2 regions of the Gudongella oleilytica genome follow, and region 2 is predicted to be linked to the other one. Evidence: a T-box and tRNA genes for the amino acid it is inferred to sense, from the RefSeq annotation. Region 2 holds a T-box; the other holds one or more tRNA genes.
What was found. The T-box of region 2 lies ahead of ileS (isoleucine--tRNA ligase). A T-box ahead of a tRNA ligase gene usually reads a tRNA of that ligase, here a tRNA-Ile.
Positions count from the first base shown of each region.

Region 1: it has a tRNA-Ile gene. The T-box ahead of ileS (isoleucine--tRNA ligase) is inferred to sense a tRNA for this amino acid. The anticodon was not compared.

Region 1 is NZ_CP035130.1:1,441,949-1,449,267, forward strand. It holds gene EC328_RS06830 (cysteine desulfurase family protein) at 1-154, opposite strand, end outside; gene EC328_RS06835 (lactate utilization protein) at 166-762, opposite strand; gene EC328_RS06840 (asparaginase) at 1,097-2,080, shown strand; gene EC328_RS06845 (IclR family transcriptional regulator) at 2,147-2,926, opposite strand; gene EC328_RS06850 (ribonuclease H-like domain-containing protein) at 3,025-4,002, shown strand; tRNA gene EC328_RS06855 (tRNA-Ile) at 4,039-4,115, opposite strand; tRNA gene EC328_RS06860 (tRNA-Ile) at 4,140-4,216, opposite strand; tRNA gene EC328_RS06865 (tRNA-Trp) at 4,230-4,303, opposite strand; tRNA gene EC328_RS06870 (tRNA-Phe) at 4,384-4,459, opposite strand; tRNA gene EC328_RS06875 (tRNA-Ile) at 4,481-4,557, opposite strand; tRNA gene EC328_RS06880 (tRNA-Ser) at 4,566-4,657, opposite strand; tRNA gene EC328_RS06885 (tRNA-Ser) at 4,661-4,751, opposite strand; tRNA gene EC328_RS06890 (tRNA-Lys) at 4,755-4,830, opposite strand; tRNA gene EC328_RS06895 (tRNA-Gln) at 4,889-4,965, opposite strand; tRNA gene EC328_RS06900 (tRNA-Arg) at 4,972-5,048, opposite strand; tRNA gene EC328_RS06905 (tRNA-Gly) at 5,074-5,147, opposite strand; tRNA gene EC328_RS06910 (tRNA-Tyr) at 5,166-5,250, opposite strand; tRNA gene EC328_RS06915 (tRNA-Thr) at 5,317-5,392, opposite strand; tRNA gene EC328_RS06920 (tRNA-Asp) at 5,503-5,579, opposite strand; tRNA gene EC328_RS06925 (tRNA-Val) at 5,707-5,782, opposite strand; tRNA gene EC328_RS06930 (tRNA-Glu) at 5,788-5,862, opposite strand; tRNA gene EC328_RS06935 (tRNA-Met) at 5,882-5,958, opposite strand; tRNA gene EC328_RS06940 (tRNA-Met) at 6,022-6,098, opposite strand; tRNA gene EC328_RS06945 (tRNA-Leu) at 6,132-6,219, opposite strand; tRNA gene EC328_RS06950 (tRNA-Asn) at 6,226-6,300, opposite strand; rRNA gene rrf (5S ribosomal RNA) at 6,393-6,509, opposite strand; rRNA gene EC328_RS06960 (23S ribosomal RNA) at 6,651-7,319, opposite strand, start outside.
Region 2 is NZ_CP035130.1:1,884,435-1,891,753, reverse strand. It holds gene EC328_RS09170 (BaiN/RdsA family NAD(P)/FAD-dependent oxidoreductase) at 1-1,054, shown strand, start outside; gene EC328_RS09165 (NAD(P)H-dependent oxidoreductase) at 1,134-2,441, shown strand; T-box leader at 2,481-2,688, shown strand; gene ileS (isoleucine--tRNA ligase) at 2,732-5,833, shown strand; gene sfsA (DNA/RNA nuclease SfsA) at 5,862-6,545, opposite strand; gene EC328_RS09150 (metallophosphoesterase) at 6,650-7,319, shown strand, end outside.

The sequences.
Region 1 (7,319 bases), 440 kb from region 2:
TACGATTTCTCGCTTCCTTCACAAGCTTTTCTGCTCTTAGGCCGAGTCTGTGAAGTGAGGATGGGTTACCAAACTCCTCGGCCATTGTCCTTTCTACTGCAGCAACGACTTCAGGTCTGGGACGGGTAGTTGCACAATTATCAAGATAAATCAATGTCTCACCTCTTAATAACCCAAGTCTTCATTGACCAGATAAATAACTATCTTCCCAACGCCACCAGGCTTTTTATTGATAACAGTTTCAACATTGCAAATTCTTTGAGGAGAATCGCAGTCGCTGCATACACCAGTGTAAACGCATGGCGTTGTAAGGTTAAGCCTTTTTGCATTCATAGGTGCCGCAGTGTGTTCTATTCTATAAATAGCATCCCCGTAATTTCTCACTATTTTGTTTTTACCCGCTACTATATATACTCTCTCATGGCCATAGAACATAGATGAAACCCTATTTCCAGTTCCGTCTTTGTTAACCAGCTTTCCATCCTCAGTAACTGCATTCGTGCTTGTTATGTAAACCTTCGAGCTGGCTGCATCTCTTAGTGCAGCACCCTTATCCTCGGCTTTCCAGTGCCAATATACAGTGTTCCCTCTTTCAGATAAATGATCATATATCTTCATATCCTGAAGAGTAATGGAACCTCCCAACCCAACGGGCTCATCAACTTTGATATCTTCCATCAATGCAGACACAGCCTCTTCTTTTGTATCAAAAACCCTCACATCAAAACCATTCTTTTGCAAAGCTCTGACAGCTTTATCCATGATATCGCTCCTTCCATTTACTTCACCTTATCATTATATCCAATATTTTCCCCATTTTAAACTGTTTTCTGGATTATTGATAATAAATATCAATATGCCGTTGCATCAATTCATCATATTTGCTATAATCTATATGAGGTTATCCCCCTGGTAACCTCAAGTAAGATCTCTATTCCCAATACCCCTTTTGAACGGTTTTGTTCCATCCTGTGTAAATGGGATGAAAGACTCCAAATGCGGAGTCTTCTTTTTTTATCTAATTCATGATACTATTTAATTGGGGACTTTATTCTATAGGCTTATCAAAATTGTAAATGGTAATGTGGAGGATATGATGAAGCACAAGCTCGCCATGATTTTTACAGGTGGAACAATAGCTATGAAGATAGATCCAGATCTCCATGCAGCTATACCAGCACTGAATGCGGATGAGATCCTTGGGATGATTAAAAATGTCAGAGACTTGACTGATCTGGAGATTATAAATTTCTCAAATCTGCCAAGTCCTCATATTACTCCAGATATAATGATGGAGCTCTATAAAAAAACCAAGGAGCTTTCCGAGAACGAATCTATAACAGGAATAATAATAACCCATGGTACTGATACTCTTGAAGAAACAGCTTATCTTCTTGACCTTCTACTTGATACGCCAAAGCCGGTTATAATTGTAGGAGCAATGAGAAATTTCTCAGAGCTCGGATATGACGGCTCAAGCAACCTTGCAGCAGCAATATGTACAGCTCTTTCTCCCAAGTCAAGGGACAAGGGTGTTCTGGTAGTTATGAATAATGAAGTGAACGCAGCAAGCCAGGTTACAAAGACAAATACCTTGTCCCTGGATACCTTCAAATCTCCGGAATTTGGGCCTCTTGGTATCGTAGATAATGATGAAGTTATTTATTACAGAAACATGCCCGACAGACAAAGGATACAAACAGATAAGATTGAGAAAAAAGTAGCTCTGATAAAAGCTGTACCGGGACTTGGTTCAGATATCTTCAGTTTTTATATCCAGTCTGGTTATAAGGGTATAGTGATTGAGGGTCTTGGCAGAGGTAATGTACCCCCACAGATGATAAGCGGGATAAAGCAAGCAATAATCGCTTCTATCCCTGTCGTTCTTGTATCGAGATGCAATACCGGGAGGGTCTTGTATACCTATGGGTATGAAGGTGGAGGTAAGCATTTAAGAGATATGGGGGTCATATTTGGAGGGAATCTTCCTGGACAAAAAGCTAGAATCAAACTAATGCTCTTACTTGGAATGACCAATGATATGGATAAAATCAGAGAGCTATTCGAGACTACAATCTGACATTTTTTCTCGAGAATACAACAACGCCTCAGACTAATAAAATAGCTGAGGCGGTAAAATTGTTAGCTATTTTTCGTTGTTCAGGAACGCAGATGCATCCTTTGACACCTGCAATATAATTTCAGTCCACTTGAGTTTATTTGCTTCAGTAAACCTGGTATGAGGTCCAGATATCGAAATGCATGCCAATACTTCACCGTTGGCTCCAAATACGGGAGCTGCCACACATGACACATCATCATCTCTTTCCTCTACGTCAAAACCATAGCCCTTTTCTCTTATCTCCTTCAATTCATTGAAAAGCTGCTTCTTTGTGGTAATAGTATTATCGGTGAATTTAGTCATTACATAGCCCTTGAGGATCTCGTCCCTTTTGATTTCATCCATATAAGCAAGAAATATCTTCCCGGATGCTGTGCAATGTAATGGTGCAGTAGCTCCTGTTTTTGTAAACATTTTTATTAGTTTGTCACTTTCCTCCTGCGCAATGTAAACAATTGATTTCCTATCCAGAACTGTAAGATTGGCCGTCTCTCCTGTTTCTTTCTTAAGCCTCACCAGGAATTGTCTCAGTGCTGTACCAAGATTGTTCTGGCTAAATGCCTTCATACCCAGCTGCCACAATTTCAGGCTAAGCTGATATTTTTTAGTCCTCTCGTTCTGCGTGATAAAGTTTGACTCTTTAAGGGTATTCAGCAAATGATAGGTTGCGCTAACCCCATAGCCTAAACCCTCGCTGATTTCAGTCGCACCCATTTCGTGCTCGCTTTCAGCAATATAATTTATTATCTCTATGGCTTTTATAACTGAACCTATGGTTTTCCTCTGTTTAGTCTCTATTTCCAAATTAGCTTCCTCCCGATTATATGATATAATTATTGTATACTATTTTTCCTATCAGTAAAAGCAATATTTGCATCCCAAAACATAAGGAGCTATGATTTATGAAAATACTTAAGATGCCCATCAGTCCTAATCCAGGAGAATATCCATTTATCGACCTTAAGAAGCTTTTGATCCTGGACATTGAAACCACAGGACTTTCAAGCAAATATAACTGGATATATCTTATAGGTCTTGCCTACTATGACACAGAAAGTAAGGAATGGTTTATAGAGCAGCTATTTGCTGAAAACTCTTCAGAAGAAAAAGATATACTTTTAGCCCTTCTACCTTATGTGAATGCAAGATCCCTTGTCGTCACCTATAACGGGGATGCCTTTGATATTCCTTTTATAAAGGCTAGAATGGATAAGAATCGTATCTCTATGCCTCCTATAGAATCTTTGGATCTCTTTAAGCTGCTTAAGAACAACAGTATCTTTTTCAACCTTCCAAATCTTAAGCTGAGAACAGTTGAAGAGAACTTAGGAATTTTTCGCAAGGATCAGTATACAGGTAAAGAATGTATTGATTTCTACAAAGAATTCACAGAAACCGGCTCTTCTTATTTAAGAGAAATCATATTAAGACATAACCATGATGATCTATGCTCTATGCCTGGTTTGCTAAGTCTGATACGGATCATTCATGATAGTAAAAAAGTAAGTATCTTGGACAATGACCATATAATAGATCTCCATATCGTTGAGCTTGGAATTACTGGAGAGATGTTGACCATAAATGGTAGCTATACCTCTGATTATAATATGCCTATACGCTTTTATGCACAAGGATGGTCAATCGACCTAAGAGATGACAATACTTTTACTATATCCTATGAGCTAATCTATGCAACAAATGAAAATGAGCTTGAGGTTGCTCTGATCGATATAAGCAATCTGGAATTCACTGAAGAATGCTTCTCAAATATGGATATGAGTATACCAAGCGGATATGTGATAGTATCATCTGGGAAAAATCTGAATATCGGCAATATCAAAACACTGATCAGAGAGCATCTATTATCTATATTGGTTTAAAACAGAAAAACTCATCATTCGATGAGTTTTTCTCTTTGGTGGGCCTTCAGGGACTCGAACCCCGGACCTACCGGTTATGAGCCGGGCGCTCTAACCGACTGAGCTAAAGGCCCATTTATCAAATTAATGACAAATGGTGGTGGACCTGGGTGGACTCGAACCACCGACCTCACGCTTATCAGGCGTGCGCTCTAACCGCCTGAGCTACAAGTCCTTGTTAAATAAAATGGCAGGGGCGGAAGGAATCGAACCCTCATCGACGGTTTTGGAGACCGCTGTTATACCGTTTAACTACGCCCCTGTATTAAAATAATTCACAAATCAATCCATCAAACTCATCATAAGATGTTTTGAAAAATTGCAGCTTGTGAATAGATGGGATGGTGCCCAGAGCCGGAATCGAACCAGCGACACGTGGATTTTCAGTCCACTGCTCTACCGACTGAGCTATCTGGGCAGGTAACTACAAATTTGTAGTTGGTGGGCCTTCAGGGACTCGAACCCCGGACCTACCGGTTATGAGCCGGGCGCTCTAACCGACTGAGCTAAAGGCCCCCATCTTATGGCGGAGAAGGAGGGATTTGAACCCTCGCGCCCCTTATCAGGACCTACTCCCTTAGCAGGGGAGCCTCTTCAGCCACTTGAGTACTTCTCCTTTTGGCGGAGAGGGTGGGATTCGAACCCACGTGGGCCGCAAAGCCCTAACGGTTTTCAAGACCGCCCCGTTATGACCGCTTCGGTACCTCTCCAAATGGTGATCCATCCGCGACTCGAACGCGGGACACCCTGATTAAAAGTCAGGTGCTCTACCGACTGAGCTAATGGATCATATTATATTATTGGTAAAAAAATATACTGCATGCAGTATAGGTTAACTAGTTAAAAATGGCTGGGGTGACAGGACTCGAACCTGTGGAATGCTAGAGTCAAAGTCTAGTGCCTTACCGACTTGGCTACACCCCAACACTATGGTGCACCTAGGAGGATTCGAACCCCCGGCACACGGATTAGAAGTCCGTTGCTCTATCCTACTGAGCTATAGGTGCATGTTTATAAACTTTTAGATTTTGGTGGAGCGGGTGAAGGGAATCGAACCCTCGCAACCAGCTTGGAAGGCTGGGGCTCTACCACTGAGCTACACCCGCATATTTATTAAGTTTATTTGGTGGAGGAGAGTGGATTTGAACCACTGAAAGCTTAGCTAACGGATTTACAGTCCGTCCCCTTTGGCCACTCGGGAACTCCTCCATATCTATTCCCTTGCTATGCATCAATCCTAAAGGACACCTAACGATTTCCTATGGAGTACTTCAATGGAGCTGGCGAGAGGAATTGAACCCCCAACCTACTGATTACAAGTCAGTTGCTCTGCCGATTGAGCTACGCCAGCTTAAGCAATTGACAATTACATAATTGACAGTTGACAATTAAATAATTATCCTTAAAATATTTGTTATGTTTCAATTGTCAATTGTCAATTGTACACTGTCAATTGAAAATTGGCGACCTGGAAGGGACTCGAACCCTCGACCTCCAGCGTGACAGGCTGGCATTCTAACCAACTGAACTACCAGGCCAATGATAGTTATAATTCACAATTCTAAATTCACAGTTCACAATTATTTCAGAATACCCTGTGATTTTGTGACAGAAGGTGATTTTTTAATTGTGCATTGTGCATTATAAATTGTTCATTGATGTAAGTGGTGGGCACAACAGGGCTCGAACCTGTGACCCCCTGCTTGTAAGGCAGGTGCTCTCCCAACTGAGCTATGCGCCCACTAATGGTGACCCTACCGGGACTCGAACCCGGGTTACCGCCGTGAAAGGGCGGTGTCTTAACCGCTTGACCATAGGGCCTATATTTTTAGTTAAAATGTGGTAGCGGCGAACGGATTTGAACCGCTGACACTGCGGGTATGAACCGCATGCTCTAGCCAACTGAGCTACGCCGCCAAGTTAAATATAATGGTTGCACCAACCTGGCACTCCGCAATTGATTTCCTACGGAGTAAATTATGGTTGCGGGAGCAGGATTTGAACCTACGACCTCCGGGTTATGAGCCCGACGAGCTACCAGACTGCTCCATCCCGCGTCAATTTTTTAACCCTTTTATGCCATAGAGTTATGGTGCCGAGGACCGGAATCGAACCGGTACGACTTTAAGGGTCGCAGGATTTTAAGTCCTGTGCGTCTGCCAGTTCCGCCACCCCGGCATACTCTGGCTCTCAGGGTGGGACTCGAACCCACAACCTACCGGTTAACAGCCGGTTGCTCCGCCATTGAGCTACCTAAGAATAGAGTCGGCTGCGTTTGCCAAATCATAGATTTGGACTGCGCGACATCTGACCTGCTAAAGCTTACTTCCGTTCGCTATGTTAGGTCATTAGTCTGGCAACTTCCTACTCTCCCAGGTCGTTTCCAACCAAGTACCATCGGCGTTAAGAGGCTTAACTTCTGTGTTCGGTATGGGTACAGGTGTCTCCCTCTTGCTATCGTCACCAGACGAAAACTAAATCTTTCTAAGAACAAACATTACTTCTTTCAATTCACAATTCTCAGTTCACAGTTCACAATTACTTGGGTCATTCTCTTGGGTCTTAGACCCTAAATCCTTACTTCCACAATTGTGCATTGTGCATTGGTTTAGGTCAAGTCCTCGACATATTAGTATCTCTTAGCTTCAAGCATTGCTGCTCTTTCACCTGAGACCTATCTACCAGGTCGTCTTCCTGGTGTCTTACTCACTTCCGTGATGGGAAATCTCATCTTGAGGGGGGCTTCGTGCTTAGATGCCTTCAGCACTTATCCCGTCCAAACTTAGCTACTCAGCCATGCCTTTGGCAAGACAACTGATTCACCATAGGTTTGTCCATCCCGGTCCTCTCGTACTAAGGACAGCTCCTCTCAAATTTCCTGCGCCCACGACGGATAGGGACCGAACTGTCTCACGACGTTCTGAACCCAGCTCGCGTGCCTCTTTAATGGGCGAACAGCCCAACCCTTGGGACCTACTTCAGCCCCAGGATGAGACGAGCCGACATCGAGGTGCCAAACACCCCCGTCGATGTGGACTCTTGGGGGGTATAAGCCTGTTATCCCCGGGGTAGCTTTTATCCGTTGAGCGATGGCCCTTCCACGCGGTACCACCGGATCACTAAGTCCAACTTTCGTTCCTGCTCCACTTGTTGGTGTCGCAGTCAAGCTTCCTTCTGCCTTTACACTCTTCGCACGATTTCCGACCGTGCTGAGGAAACCTTTGAGCGCCTCCGTTACTTTTTAGGAGGCGACCGCCCCAGTCAAACTGCCCAACTGA
Region 2 (7,319 bases):
ACATTTTCATGGTACAGATAAGGCGTTTATTGAGAAGGCTCTTTCAATATTTGGAAGAGACTCTGTTATAGAATTTTTTGAGCATCTTGGAATTGCTCCTGCATCAGAGGACAACGGCAAGATCTATCCGCTGTCGTTCCAGGCTTCCTCAGTCCTTGATGTCCTTAGATACGAAGCTGACAGGCTTGGTGTAGAGGTAAGGGTAAATTGTAGCGTATCTAAGATTGCGAGGGACGGAAAATTCAAGGTATATCTTAAATCAGGTGAAAGCCTCGCTGCTGACAGGGTGATCCTTGCAACCGGCGGAATGGCCATGCCTGTATCCGGATCTGACGGCAACGGTTACCCCATCGCCAAATCACTTGGGCATAAGGTTATCCCGGCGACTCCATCTCTTGTTCAGCTTAAGCTTAAGAGCGACAAACTAAAGCAGATAAATGGCACAAAGGTTGTCGGAAAGGCTTCGCTTTTTATCGATGGAGAGCTTATCAAGGAGGATCATGGGGACATACTTTTCACAGATTACGGCATAAGCGGTCCGCCGATCCTTCAGCTTAGCAGGGAAGCAGTTATTGCACTTGAAGGATCCAGGCGGGTCAGACTGGATGTTTCCATCATCCTCAATAGGTCCGAGGAGGAGCTGTTGGGTTATCTGGAGAAGAGAAGAGGCTGGATGCCTGAAAAAAAACTTGAGGATTTCCTGATCGGAATGGTAAATAAGAGGCTCATTATACCTGTCATTAAAGAGTTAAAGCTTGATAAGGATAAATTGGCTAAGGATATTTCTGTGGATGAACTAAGGAGCATAGCTCATATTTTGACCTGCTGGAGCTTTGAAGTGATTGGGCACAACGGCTGGGGGCAGGCTCAGACTACTGCAGGAGGGGTGCTCACAAAGGATATCGATCCTGCGACAATGGAATCGAGGCTTGTAAAGGGGTTGTACTTTGCAGGTGAGCTTCTCGATGTTGATGGCGACTGCGGAGGATATAATCTCCAGTGGGCCTGGACAAGCGGCTACATTGCCGGGAACAGTGCAAGCGTCAAATTTTAGTTGAAATGCTGGTTCAACAGGTTTATTATAGAATAGGATTGTTTATATAACGTCCTAAGCGAAATTTCAGGAGGAAGCTATGCTTGGACTAAGGAAAAAGCTGGAGGAGTTGGAAAAAGAGAATAGGCCTATCAAGGTGTGTCTTGTAGGTGCCGGGATGATGGGTAAGGGCTTGGTTAGCCAGCTGCTCAGAGTCAAGGGGATGGAGCCCTCCGTGGTTGCGAGCCACAAGCTGGAGGATTCATTGAAGGCATTCCAGCTGGCGGGAATAGGCAGAGAACAGATCGTTGTTGCTAAGAGCGTTGAAGATATAAATATAGGGATGGAAATGAAGAGGTTCGTAGTTACTGACGACTACGCACTTGCCTTGAAGGCAAATCTTGTGGATGTGGTGGTCGATGCCACCGGGGTCCCAGAAACAGGAGCAAGGATCGCCCTTGGCGCTATCGACAACAGGAAGCACGTTGTTATGCTTAACGTTGAGTCTGACGTTGTTGCAGGTCCATACCTGAATAAGCTCGCAAAAAAGGCAGGAGTGGTATATACAGGTTCTGCAGGGGATGAGCCAGGCGCTGCAATGGAGCTTTATGACTTCGCTGTGGCTTCAGGCTTTAAGGTCCTTGCCCTTGGAAAAGGAAAGAACAATCCTCTGGATTTCTACGTAACGCCAGATCAGGTCGAGGAAAAAGCCAAGGCCTCAGGTCTTAAGCCGCTTAGGCTTGCTTCATTTATAGACGCTACAAATACCATGGTTGAAATGGCTGCTATGGCCAATGCATCGGGCTTCATCCCGGATGTAAGGGGAGGCCACGGGCCAACAGGGACTGTGGAAGAGCTACCAAGGATCTATTCCCTTAAGGAGGAAGGCGGGATCCTTAACGGCTATGGAATCGTAGATTTTACCTTTGGCGTGGCACCTGGCGTGTATGCCGTAATCACTACAGATCAGCCGCAGGTACACAGCGAGATGAGGTTCCTTAAAATGGGGGATGGTCCCAACTACGTGCTCTTCAGGCCATACCACCTGACAAGCCTCGAGACCCCAATTTCAATAGCAAAGGCAGCAATTTACGGGGAAGGCTCAATAGTTCCCAAGGGAGACCTGCCGGTAGCTGAGGTGATAACAAGAGCCAAGAAGGACCTTAAGGCAGGGGAGCATCTGGATGGTATAGGTGAATATACCGTATTTGGAAGCATTGAGGAGTACGGAAGGGCCAGGGAAGAGAAGCTTGTTCCAATAGGTCTTATTAACGATAACGCAAGGATTAAGGTAGATGTAAAGAAGGGTGACTTCCTGACCTACGACATGGTCGAGCTTGATCAGACCACCGAGATATTCAGGCTGAGGCAGCTTCAGGAAGAAATGGCTGAGGACTTGACAAAATAGAGTCCTTCGGGTATATTATTACACAAGCGTACAATCGAATATAGGGCTGTGAAGGGGACAGTAGTTGAGACGAGACATTATAGAGAGGCGTTCAGGAATGGTGAAAGAGCGTCATGTCGAACTCGGTGAAGATCACCCCGGAGCTTGGCACCTGAAAAAAGTAAGGTGCTGCGTGTAGACGTTAGACAATAATGAGTGACAGGATGTTCCTGTAATTTGGGTGGTACCGCGATATTTCGTCCCTAAGTCTTTGACTTAGGGATTTTAATTTTAGTGAAGGAGTGGTGAGTGTGAAAAGGTTTAATGAGTTGTCAAACGAACCTGTAAAGTCAAGAGAAGACAGCATATCCAAGTATTGGAAAGAAATCGACCTTCTGCACAGATCAGTTGAATCAAGAGACCCTGAGAAGACCTACATTTTCTATGAGGGACCTCCGACAGCCAACGGCAAGCCGGGGATCCATCACGTTATGGCCAGGACTCTTAAGGATTTGACGTGCAGATACAAAACTATGCAGGGCTATCAGGTAAAGAGAAAGGCGGGCTGGGATACCCACGGACTGCCGGTAGAGATCGAGGTTGAGAAGCAGCTTAGCCTTGAGAGCAAGCAGGACATTGAAAACTTCGGACTTGAAGAATTCAATGCAAAATGCAGGGAGTCGGTATGGAAGTATGAGAAGCTCTGGAGAGAGATGACAGAGAGAATGGCATACCTTATCGACATGGATAATCCCTATGTAACCCTTGATAATGACTATATCGAATCTGTCTGGTGGATACTGGACAAGTTCTACAAGGAAGGCTATATATATGAGGGACACAAGATCCTTCCATATTGCTCAAGATGCGGTACAGGACTTGCATCACACGAGGTAGCCCTTGGATACGAGGAGATAAAGACTGAGACTGTAACTGTAAAGTTCAAGGTCAAGGACAGGGATGAATACCTGTTGGCATGGACAACTACACCATGGACTCTTCCTTCAAACGTATGCGTAACTGTATCACCTGAGGAAACCTATGTAAGAGCTAAGAAGGATGATGTGGTATACATCCTGGCAAAGGTTCTTGCTGACAAGAATCTCGGTGAGGACTATGAGATACTTGAGGAAATGAAGGGAAGCACCCTTGAGCACCTTGAGTATGAGCAGCTGATACCATTTGTGAAGGTTCCAGGCAAGGCATTCTACGTTACTGTTGCAGATTATGTTACAACTGAGGATGGAACAGGCATAGTTCATACGGCACCGGCCTTTGGCGAGGACGACTACAATACAGGAATGAGATATGGACTTCCTGTCGTAAATCCGGTATCGGAGGAAGGAAAATTCACCGAGACCCCATGGGCAGATATGTTCGTTATGGATGCCGACAAGCACATAATCGCATGGCTCAAGGAGAACGGCAAGCTGTTCAAGAAGGAAAAGATTGACCACAACTATCCACACTGCTGGAGATGCAGGACTCCGCTTTTGTATTACGCAAAGCCGTCCTGGTATATAGAGATGACCAAGCTGAAGGATCAGCTTGTGGCAAACAACAACAGCGTAAACTGGTTCCCGGATTTCGTCGGTGAGAAGAGGTTCGGAAACTGGCTTGAGAATGTAAACGACTGGGCAATATCAAGAAGCAGATACTGGGGTACACCATTCCCCATATGGAGATGTGACAAATGCGGACACACAGACAGCGTAGGGTCAAGGCAGGAGCTTATAGACAGGGCAATAGTGGAAGTAAGCCCTGATATAGATCTTCACAGGCCATATGTCGACGATATCCACTTCAACTGTCCTCATTGCGATGGAGTGATGACCAGGGAGAAGGATGTAATAGACTGCTGGTTCGACAGCGGTGCCATGCCGTTTGCTCAGCATCATTATCCATTTGAGCACAAGGACGACTTTGACACGCTTTTCCCCGCTGACTTTATATGCGAGGGAATCGACCAGACAAGAGGCTGGTTCTATTCACTTATAGCGATATCCACCTTTGTAATGGGGCAGTCGCCATATAAGAATGTACTGGTAAACGACCTCGTTCTGGACAAGGACGGAAAGAAAATGTCCAAGTCAAGAGGCAATACGGTAGATCCTTTCGATCTGTTCGACAGATACGGAGCTGACGTATTGAGATGGTACCTGATATATGTATCACCGCCATGGACACCGACCAAGTTCGACGAGGACGGCTTGAAGGAGGTTGAATCCAAATTCTTCAGAAGCATCAGAAACGTGTACAACTTCTTCTCGATGTATGCAAACACTGACGACATAGACCCAAGGGAGTTCTTCGTGCCATATGAGGAAAGACCTGAGATAGACAGATGGATACTTTCGAAGTTCAATACGCTTTTGAGTGAGTCCAAGGAGAATATGGACATATTCGAGCTTACAAGGACTGTAAGGGCTATCCAGGAGTTTGTCATAGAGGACCTTTCAAACTGGTATATAAGAAGAAACAGGAGAAGGTTCTGGTCAACTCAGCTTGACGACGACAAGAAGTCGGTATACAATACAACTTATGAGATAATGGTAGACCTATGCAAGATCATTGCGCCGTTCGTTCCATTTATATCAGAGGAGCTTTACAGAAACCTTACCGGCGGCGAGTCGGTCCACATAGACTTCTATCCCCAGGCAAGAGCTGAGCTTATAGATAAGAACCTTGAGGATAAAATGGATCTTGTAAGGAACCTTGTGGCTCTTGGAAGAGCATCCAGGGAGAACGTAAGGATCAAGGTAAGACAACCTCTTAACGAGGTGGTTATAGACGGGAAATATGAGGAGCTTATCGGTGACCTTGTACCGCTTATGATGGAGGAGCTTAACGTGAAGAAGGTCGTATTTGAGAAGGACCTTTCACAGTTTATGAACTACTCCCTTAAGCCGAACTTCAAGGAAGCGGGTCCTACACTGGGATCTAAGATAAAGTCCTTTGGAAAGGCATTGGCTGAGGCTGACGCCAAGGAACTTGCCGGATTTCTGGAAAGGGAAGGCAAGGTAACGATGAATCTTGACGGAGCAGACACCGAGATAGTGAAGGATTTCGTACAGGTAACAATTTCCTCCAAGGAAGGCTTCAACGTGGTAATGGAAAACAACCTTTTCGTGATCCTGGACACTACTCTTACCAAGGAGCTTTTGGATGAGGGCTATGCAAGGGAGTTTATATCCAAGGTCCAGCAGATGAGAAAGGCTAACGGCTACGAGATACTCGATACCATCAGGATATTCTATAACGGAGAAGAGCCGATCAGAGAAGCTGTTAAGGAATACGAGGAGTTTATAAAAACTGAGACTCTGGCAACAGAAATCATTGCATCAGATAAGACCGATATGGAGAAGCAGGATCTTAACGGATTAGAAACCGGTATGCTTCTTGAGAAAAACTAAAGGATACAGCCCGCATTTTTGCGGGCTGTTATTTTTTAAGACTTTTTCCAATGTATATTGTATTCGGGGTAACTATAGAGTCGTAGGCAAGTACCCTGACGCCTCTACTCTTTGCAAGCTTGACCGCATCTGCAAAGCCGGGGTCCATGCTTTTGTTTGGCTCAAAGTATTTGGGACCCTCCATCTGGACGAGGAACAGGATCGAGGCTTCATAGCCCTCCTCCTTTGCTTTAATAAGCTCCATTATGTGTTTTGTCCCTCTTACGGTGGGGGCATCCGGAAACCTTGCAACTCCATCCTCCTCAAGAGTAACTCCCTTTACCTCAAGAAATCCCCTTCGCTGTCCGCTTTCATAATAAATATCAAATCTGGAATCGCCGAAGGTTTTCTCTCTTTTTATCAGGTCTGTCTCAGGAAGCTCAGTGATCAACCCTCTTTTAAGAGCATCTGCAGCAACGGCATTTGGCACTTGCGAATCCATATTTATCAGCATGTCTTTCTTCCATACTGAAATTAAGGAATACCTTGTCTTCCGCAGGGTATTTTCCCCATGATCCTCAAGATATACCCTAACACCGGGAATCAGAAGTTCCCTGCACCTTCCGGTGTTTTTGACATGAGCGATAACTTCTCCCTCAGGCAGCAAGACCCTTGCAATAAATCTATTTGGCCTTTCTATAAATATTCCTTCCACTACCTTTTGATAATACATAACGGCCCTCCATATGCTACAATATCCTTAAGCTTATCACGATAAATGCTTTCGGACAACCGATAGGGTCAATTGGTGAGCAAAAACTGAGAATGAGGTACTGTATGAAAATAAGGAAGCTTTCATTTATTATAGTAATCGGCCTGGCTGCAGTCATTGCCTTTATTGGCTTTAACAGAAGCGGTCCTGAGGCTGTCATAGAGTCAGGAAGTGACATCAGGATTTTTATAGCAACTGATCTCCACTACTTCGACAAGAGCCTTACAGACTTTAGTGAAGGCTTCGATGCTTTTGCGGTTACAAGGGATGGGAAGCAGCTGCTTTACTCAGAGGAGATAATGGATTCCTTTTATGAGGATATCAAGGAGCAAAAACCGGACATACTTATCGTAAGCGGAGACCTTACCTACAATGGCGAGGCTGTGAATCACAGGGAGCTATCGGATAGGTTCCTCCGGATCGAAAAACTGGGCACAAGGGTTTATGTGATCCCCGGCAACCACGACGTATTAAGCATCTGGGCAAACGGATACAGGGAGGGCGCTCCATATTCGGCTGAGAATATAACCCATGAGGATTTCAGGGAGATATACGGAAGCTTCGGATACGATGAGGGAATATCCTTCGATGAAAAGACATTGAGCTACCTGGCTGCGCCTTCGGAGGATCTGTGGCTCCTGATGCTTGACTCAAACAAGTACTTCGGGGATTTCAGCATGCCGACAGGAGATGGATATATAACTGAGGAAACTGCAAAGTGGATCAGGGAGTGTG